Rubrivivax gelatinosus IL144: one gene and its partner. The protein of the gene in region 2 interacts with the protein of the main gene of each other region in a pairwise test. Links are inferred from orthologs where the notes say so. Each region holds a gene or a part of one and is shown on either strand. Other genes may lie near its edges. The genes, in order: ligA and leuS.

Region 1 (3,158 bases), 2.3 Mb from region 2 along the record:
TCGGGGAAGAGCACGCTGGTGAAGCCGAGTTTCGTCAGGTCGTCCATGCGCGTCGGGTACAGCCGGCCGATCAGGTGGTCGCACTCGTGCTGCACGACGCGGGCGTGGAAACCCTCGGCTTCGCGTTCGATCGCCCGGCCCTGGGCGTCGAAGCCGGTGTAGCGGATGCGCGCGAAACGCGGCACGACGCCGCGCAGCCCCGGCACCGACAGACAGCCTTCCCAGCCGTCGACCTTCTCGTCGGACAGCGGCGTGATCACCGGGTTGCACAGCACGGTCAGCGGCACCGCCGGCGCCTCCGGGTAGCGCTCGTTGCGCTCGAAGCCGAAGACGACGAGCTGCAGGTCGACGCCGATCTGCGGCGCCGCCAGGCCGGCGCCGTTGGCGGCGGCCATGGTTTCCATCATGTCGGCCACCAGCGCGTGCAGCTCGGGCGTGTCGAAGGCTTCGACCGGTTGGGCGACACGCAGCAGGCGCGCATCGCCCATCTTCAGGATCTCGTGCACGGCCATCAGGACTCCCCGGCGGCAGCGGCCGCCTCGTCGTTGGCGGCGGCCGCAGCCGCCTCGATCAGCGCCTTCAACCCGTCTTCGTCGAGCACGGTGATGCCGAGTTCACGCGCCTTCTCCAGCTTGCTGCCGGCTTCCTCGCCGGCGACGACGTAGTGCGTCTTCTTCGACACCGAGCCGGCGACCTTGCCGCCGGCGGCCTCGATGATCTCCTTGGCCTGCTCGCGCGACAGCGTCGGCAGCGTGCCGGTCAGCACCAGGGTCTTGCCGGCCAGCGGCAGCGCCGCCACGTTGGCAAGCGCCGCGCCTTCGTGCTCGTCCCAGCGGATGCCGGCGGCCCGCAGCTGCTCGACGACCTCGCGGTTGTGCGGCTGCTCGAAGAAGGTGCGGATGCTCTGCGCGACGATGGGCCCGACGTCGCGCACCTCCAGCAGCTGCTCGACGCTGGCGTCCATCACGCGGTCCAGGCTGCCGAAGTGGCGCGCCAGGTCCTTGGCGGTGGCTTCGCCGACCTGGCGGATGCCCAGCGCGTAGAGGAAACGCGCCAGCGTCGTCTGCTTGCTCTTCTCGAGCGCGGCGACGAGGTTGGCGGCGCTCTTGTCGGCCATGCGGTCCAGCGCCGAGAGCTTGAGCACGCCCAGCGTGTACAGCTCGGGCAGCGTGCGGATGATGCCGGCGTCGACGAGCTGGTCGACGAGCTTGTCGCCCAGGCCCTCGATGTCCATCGCGCGCCGGCCGGCGAAGTGCAGCAGCGCCTGCTTGCGCTGCGCGGCGCAGAACAGGCCGCCGCTGCAGCGGTGGTCGATGCCGCCGCGCTCGCGCGCGACGGCGCTGCCGCAGACCGGGCACTGGCGCGGCATGCGGAAGTTGGGCACATAGCCGGCGCGTTCGCCGGGCACGCGGCCGACGACTTCGGGAATCACGTCGCCGGCGCGGCGCACGACGACGGTGTCGCCGACGCGCACGCCTTTGCGGCGCAGCTCGAAGAGGTTGTGCAGCGTCGCGTTGCTGACCGTCGTGCCGCCGACGAACACCGGCTCCAGCTTGGCCACCGGCGTCAGCTTGCCGGTGCGGCCGACCTGGATCTCGATGGCGTTGAGCCGCGTCATCTGCTCCTGCGCCGGGTACTTGTGCGCCACCGCCCAGCGCGGCTCGCGGGTGACGAAACCCAGGCGCTTCTGCAGCGCGATGTCGTTGACCTTGTAGACGACGCCGTCGATGTCGAACGGCAGCCGGTCGCGCGCCGCGGCGATGCGCTGGTGGAAGGCGACGAGGCCGTCGGCGCCCTGAACCACCGCGCGTTCGCCGTTGACCGGCAGGCCGAAGGCGGCGAGCGCGTCCAGCGTCGCGCTGTGCGTCGCCGGCTGCTGCCAGCCCTGCACTTCGCCCAGGCCGTAGGCGTAGAAGCTCAGGCGCTTGTCGGCGAGCGAGCGGCTGTCGAGCTGGCGCACCGCGCCGGCGGCGGTGTTGCGCGGGTTGATGAAGGTCCTGGCGCCCTTCTCGCGCTGGCGTTCATTCAGGCGCTCGAAGTCGTCGCGCCGCATGTAGACCTCGCCGCGGACCTCCAGCACCGGCGGCGCCTCGCCGAACAGGCGCAGCGGGATCTGGCCGATCGTGCGGATGTTGTGCGTGACGTCCTCGCCGGTCTCGCCGTCGCCGCGGGTGGCGGCCTGCACCAGCAGGCCGGCTACGTAGCGCAGGTTGATCGCCAGGCCGTCGAACTTCAGCTCGGCAGCGTACTCGACCGGCGGCGCGTCCTCGCCCAGTTCCAGCTCGCGGCGCACACGCGCGTCGAAGGCCGCGGCACCGGCGGCGGTGGTGTCGGTCTCGGTGCGGATCGACAGCATCGGAACGACGTGGCGCACCGGCACCAGCCCGGGCAGCACCTGGCCGATGATGCGCTGCGTCGGCGAGTCGGGCGTCAGCAGCTCGGGGTGGTCGGCCTCGATCGCCTGCAGCTCCTGGAACAGGCGGTCGTACTCGGCGTCGGGGATCTCCGGCGCGTCGAGCACGTAGTAGCGGTGGGCGTGGTGGGCGAGCAGGCGGCGCAGCGCCTCCGCACGCGCGGCGGGGGTCGTCTCGGGCATGGGGGGATTCTGAAGGCTCAGCTGAACAGCCGCCGCGCCGCGGGCGAGCCGGCGGCCAGATCCAGCTTTTCGAGCTGGCCGTAAAGCTGTTCGAGCTCGCGGCCGATGGCGTCGAAGGCGTGCAGCGTCACCGGCTGGCCCTGGTCGTCGACGACGGTGGCGTCCATCTCGTCGGCCAGCGTCGTCGTCAGGCGGTGCCAGGTCGGGAAGGGTTCGAGGCGCGCCTCGGTCTGCGGCACGTCCAGCGCCAGCGTGCAGTCGCGCACGGCGGCGAGCTGGCCGTCCTCGGCCAGCGCGGCCTGCGGGTCGAAGCTCAGTACCAGCATCGGCGGCGCGCCGGCTTCCGCGCCCGGCAGCACCAGCCGCCCGGGCAGCGAACCCGGCACGAAGCCGTGGCGCTTGGCGGTCTGCTGCAGATAACCCACGGACCAGGCGACGTGGTTGGAGCGCAGCGTCACCGCCAGCTGGGCGTCCAGCGGGCTGGCCAGGCCGTCGAGTTCACGCGCGCGGGCCACGACTTCCAGCATGTCGGGGAAGTCGGGCATCGCGCCGACGGCCTCGC
Region 2 (3,451 bases):
AGGGCCGCGGTTTCGCTGTAGCTCAGGTCTTCCTCGCGCAGCAGCTCGGTCGGCGCGATCAGCTCGCGGCCGTCGGGCGTGTGGGCGCTGAAGTGCAGGCGCACGCGGATCTCGAACTCGCGCACCTGGGCGGCGGAGGTGGAAGCGACGACGCTCTTCTCGCGCTTGTCCTCGGTGACCTGCAGGATGACCTGCGCGGCCGCCGGCACGTCGACGATGCGCACGTCGGGTTCGAGCGCACGGCGCAGCGCCGCCGCCAGCGTCGACTTCGGCTTGAAGCCGACGAGCGCGATGCGCTCGAAGCTGGGCTTCTGCGGCCGGCGCAGCTGGAAGCCGCAACCGCCGAGCGCGAGCGCGCCCAGCGCGGCGATCGCGCCCAGCGCGCGGCGGCGGTCAGACGACGACATTGACGAGCCGGCCCGGCACGACGATGACCTTCTTGGCCGCCTTGCCTTCGCCGAACTTGGCGAACTCGGGCGAGGCCAGCGCCGCCGCCTCGATCGCCTTGCGGTCGGCGTCGGCGGGGATGCGCACGCTGCCGCGCGTCTTGCCGGCGATCTGCAGCACGAGCTCGATCTCCGAACGCTCGAGCGCGGCGTCGTCGACCTCGGGCCAGGGCGCGTCGATCAGCTCGCCCAGCGTGGCGGCGAAGCCGAGCTCGCCCCACAGCGCGTGCGTGATGTGCGGCGCCGCCGGGTACAGCGCGCGCAGCAGGATGCCGACGCCTTCGCGCAGCGTCGCGTCGTCGGCTGCGCCGGCGCCGTCTTCCAGCGCGTTCAGCAGCTTCATCGCGCCGGAGACGACGGTGTTGTATTGCAGCCGGTCGTAGTCGGCACCGATCTGCTTGAGCAGCGTGTGCACCTCGTAGCGCAGCGGGTTCGTGCCCTGCGGCGCGGCGCCGGCGGCGGCCACGCGCGGCGCGACCTTGACGCCGAAGCTCCAGAGCCGGCGCAGGAAGCGGAACACGCCTTCGGCGCCCGAGTCCGACCACGCGGCGCTCTGGTCCGGCGGGCCGGCGAACATCGTGAAGGTGCGCGCGGTGTCGGCGCCGAACCGGGCGATGATGTCGCGCGGCTCGACGACGTTGTTCTTGCTCTTGGACATCTTCTCGATGCCGCCGAGCTGCACCGGCTGGCCGTCGGCCTTGGCCACGGCGCCCACCGGCTGGCCACGCTCGTCGAACTTCACGTCGACTTCGCTCGGGTAGAACCAGCGCTTCTTGCCCGACGCGTCCTCGCGGTAGTAGGACTCGTTGAGCAGCATGCCCTGCGTGAACAGCCGCGTGAACGGCTCGCTGAAGCTCACCAGGCCGATGTCGCGCATCGCCTTGGTCCAGAAGCGCGCGTACAGCAGGTGCAGCACCGCGTGCTCGATGCCGCCGATGTACTGGTCCATCGGCATCCAGTACTCGTTGCGCGCGTCGACCATCGCGCCGTCGCTGTCCGGGCAGCAGTAGCGCATGTAGTACCAGGACGAGTCGACGAAGGTGTCCATCGTGTCCGTCTCGCGCCGGGCGGCGGCGCCGCACTTCGGGCAGGCGACGTTCAGGAAGGACTCGCACTTGTTCAGCGGGTTGCCGCTGCCGTCCGGCACCAGATCCTCGGGCAGCACGACCGGCAGGTCCTTCTCGGGCACCGGCACGTCGCCGCAGTGCGGGCAGTGGATGATCGGGATCGGCGTGCCCCAGTAGCGCTGGCGGCTGATGCCCCAGTCGCGCAGGCGCCAGGTGGTCTTCTTCTCGCCCAGGCCCTTGGCGGCCAGCGCGGCGGCGACGGCGTCGACGGCCTGCTTGTACGGCAGGCCGCTGTAGTTGCCGGAGTTGATCGTCACGCCGCGCGTCTTGTCGCCGTACCAGTCCTGCCAGCGCTCGTAGTCGTAGTGCTCGCCGTCGACGTGCACCACCTGGACGATGTTCAGGCCGTACTTCTTGGCGAAGGAGAAGTCACGCTCGTCGTGCGCCGGCACGCCCATCACCGCGCCGTCGCCGTAGCTCATCAGCACGTAGTTGCCGACCCAGACCGGCACCTGTTCGCCGGTCAGCGGGTGGGTGACGAAGAGGCCGGTCGGGCGGCCTTCCTTCTCCTTGAGCGCCAGTTCGGCCTCGGTCGTGCCGCCCTTCTTGCAGGTCTCGATGAACGCGGCCAGCTCGGGGTTGTCGCGCGCGGCGTGCTGCGCCAGCGGGTGCTCGGGCGCGACGGCGCAGAAGGTGACGCCCTTGATCGTGTCGGCGCGCGTCGTGAAGACGTACATGCGCCCGCCCTGGATCAGCTCGCCGTCGGCGCCGCGGATGTCGTGCGTGAAGGCGAAGCGCACGCCTTCGCTCTTGCCGATCCAGTGCTCCTGCATCAGGCGCACGCGCTCCGGCCAGCCTTCGAGGTAGTGGGCGCTGGTGCTGTCGTTGACGCCGGCGAGCAGCTCGTCGGCGTACTTCGTGATCGCCAGGTAGTAGCCGGGGATCTCGCGCTTCTCGACGATCGCGCCCGAGCGCCAGCCGCGGCCGTCGACGACCTGCTCGTTGGCCAGCACCGTCTGGTCGATCGGGTCCCAGTTGACGATCTGCGTCTTCTTGTAGGCGATGCCCTTCTCGAGCATCTTCAGGAAGAACCACTGGTTCCACTTGTAGTAGCCGGCGTCGCAGGTGGCGACCTCGCGGCTCCAGTCGAAGGCCAGGCCCAGCGGCTGCATCTGGCTCTTCATGTCGGCGATGTTGGCGCGCGTCCACTTCGCCGGCGCGACGCCGTTGTCGATGGCCGCGTTCTCCGCCGGCAGGCCGAAGGCGTCCCAGCCCATCGGCATCAGGACGTTCATGCCCTTCATGCGCAGGTAGCGCGCCATCATGTCGTTGATGGTGTAGTTGCGCACGTGCCCCATGTGCAGCTTGCCGCTGGGGTAGGGCAGCATCGAGCAGGCGTAGAACTTGGGCTTGCTCTGATCTTCGACGACCTTGAACGCGCCGGTGGCGTTCCAGTGCGCCTGGGCGGCGGTTTCGACTTCCGCGGGGACGTACTTTTCGTTCATCCCCCGGATTGTAGGGAGCTACCTGGGTGCGGCAGGCTCGGTGACGAAGCCGATGCGCGACAAGCCCGCACGTTGGGCGACGTCGATCAAGCCGGCGACCTGGCCGTAGGGCACGGCGCGGTCGGCGCGCAGCCGCACTTCGGTCTGCGGATCGCGTGCGCCGGCCTCGCGCAGCGCACGCTCGACTTCCTCGGCGCTGGCGCGCTGTTCACCCAGGTAGAGCTGGCCGTCGGCGTCGAGCGCGACGGCGACGAAACCCGGCGTGTCCGACGGCGTCGAGGCGCCGGCGGCCGGCAGGTCGAGCTTCAGGCTGGAGGCCAGCAGCGGCGCGGTGACGATGAAGATCACCAGCAGCACCAGCATGACGTCGATCAGCGGCGTCATGTTGATGTCGCTGATCGGCGGCGGCGGGCTCGATCGGTCCAGGCGTCCG

The links.
Region 1: the proteins of leuS (region 2) and ligA interact in binary tests that used the Escherichia coli proteins (3 or more experiments, as listed by UniProt). The link is inferred for Rubrivivax gelatinosus IL144 from one-to-one orthologs.

The regions. Positions count from the first base shown.
Region 1 is NC_017075.1:2,541,144-2,544,301, reverse strand. What follows is about bases 55-2,977. They hold ligA (NAD-dependent DNA ligase LigA), read right to left. Parts: upstream 2,597-2,977; coding sequence 512-2,596; downstream 55-511. Other genes in these bases: RGE_RS11750 (cell division protein FtsZ), read right to left, coding at 2,614-2,977; def (peptide deformylase), read right to left, coding at 55-512. In the rest of the region: more of def, read right to left, coding at 1-54; more of RGE_RS11750, read right to left, coding at 2,978-3,158. UniProt on the Escherichia coli protein: DNA ligase that catalyzes the formation of phosphodiester linkages between 5'-phosphoryl and 3'-hydroxyl groups in double-stranded DNA using NAD as a coenzyme and as the energy source for the reaction.
Region 2 is NC_017075.1:4,835,953-4,839,403, reverse strand. Bases 194-3,409 are described here. They hold leuS (leucine--tRNA ligase), read right to left. Parts: upstream 3,019-3,409; coding sequence 394-3,018; downstream 194-393. Other genes in these bases: RGE_RS22065 (ExbD/TolR family protein), read right to left, coding at 3,037-3,409; RGE_RS22075 (LPS-assembly lipoprotein LptE), read right to left, coding at 194-407. In the rest of the region: more of RGE_RS22075, read right to left, coding at 1-193; more of RGE_RS22065, read right to left, coding at 3,410-3,451.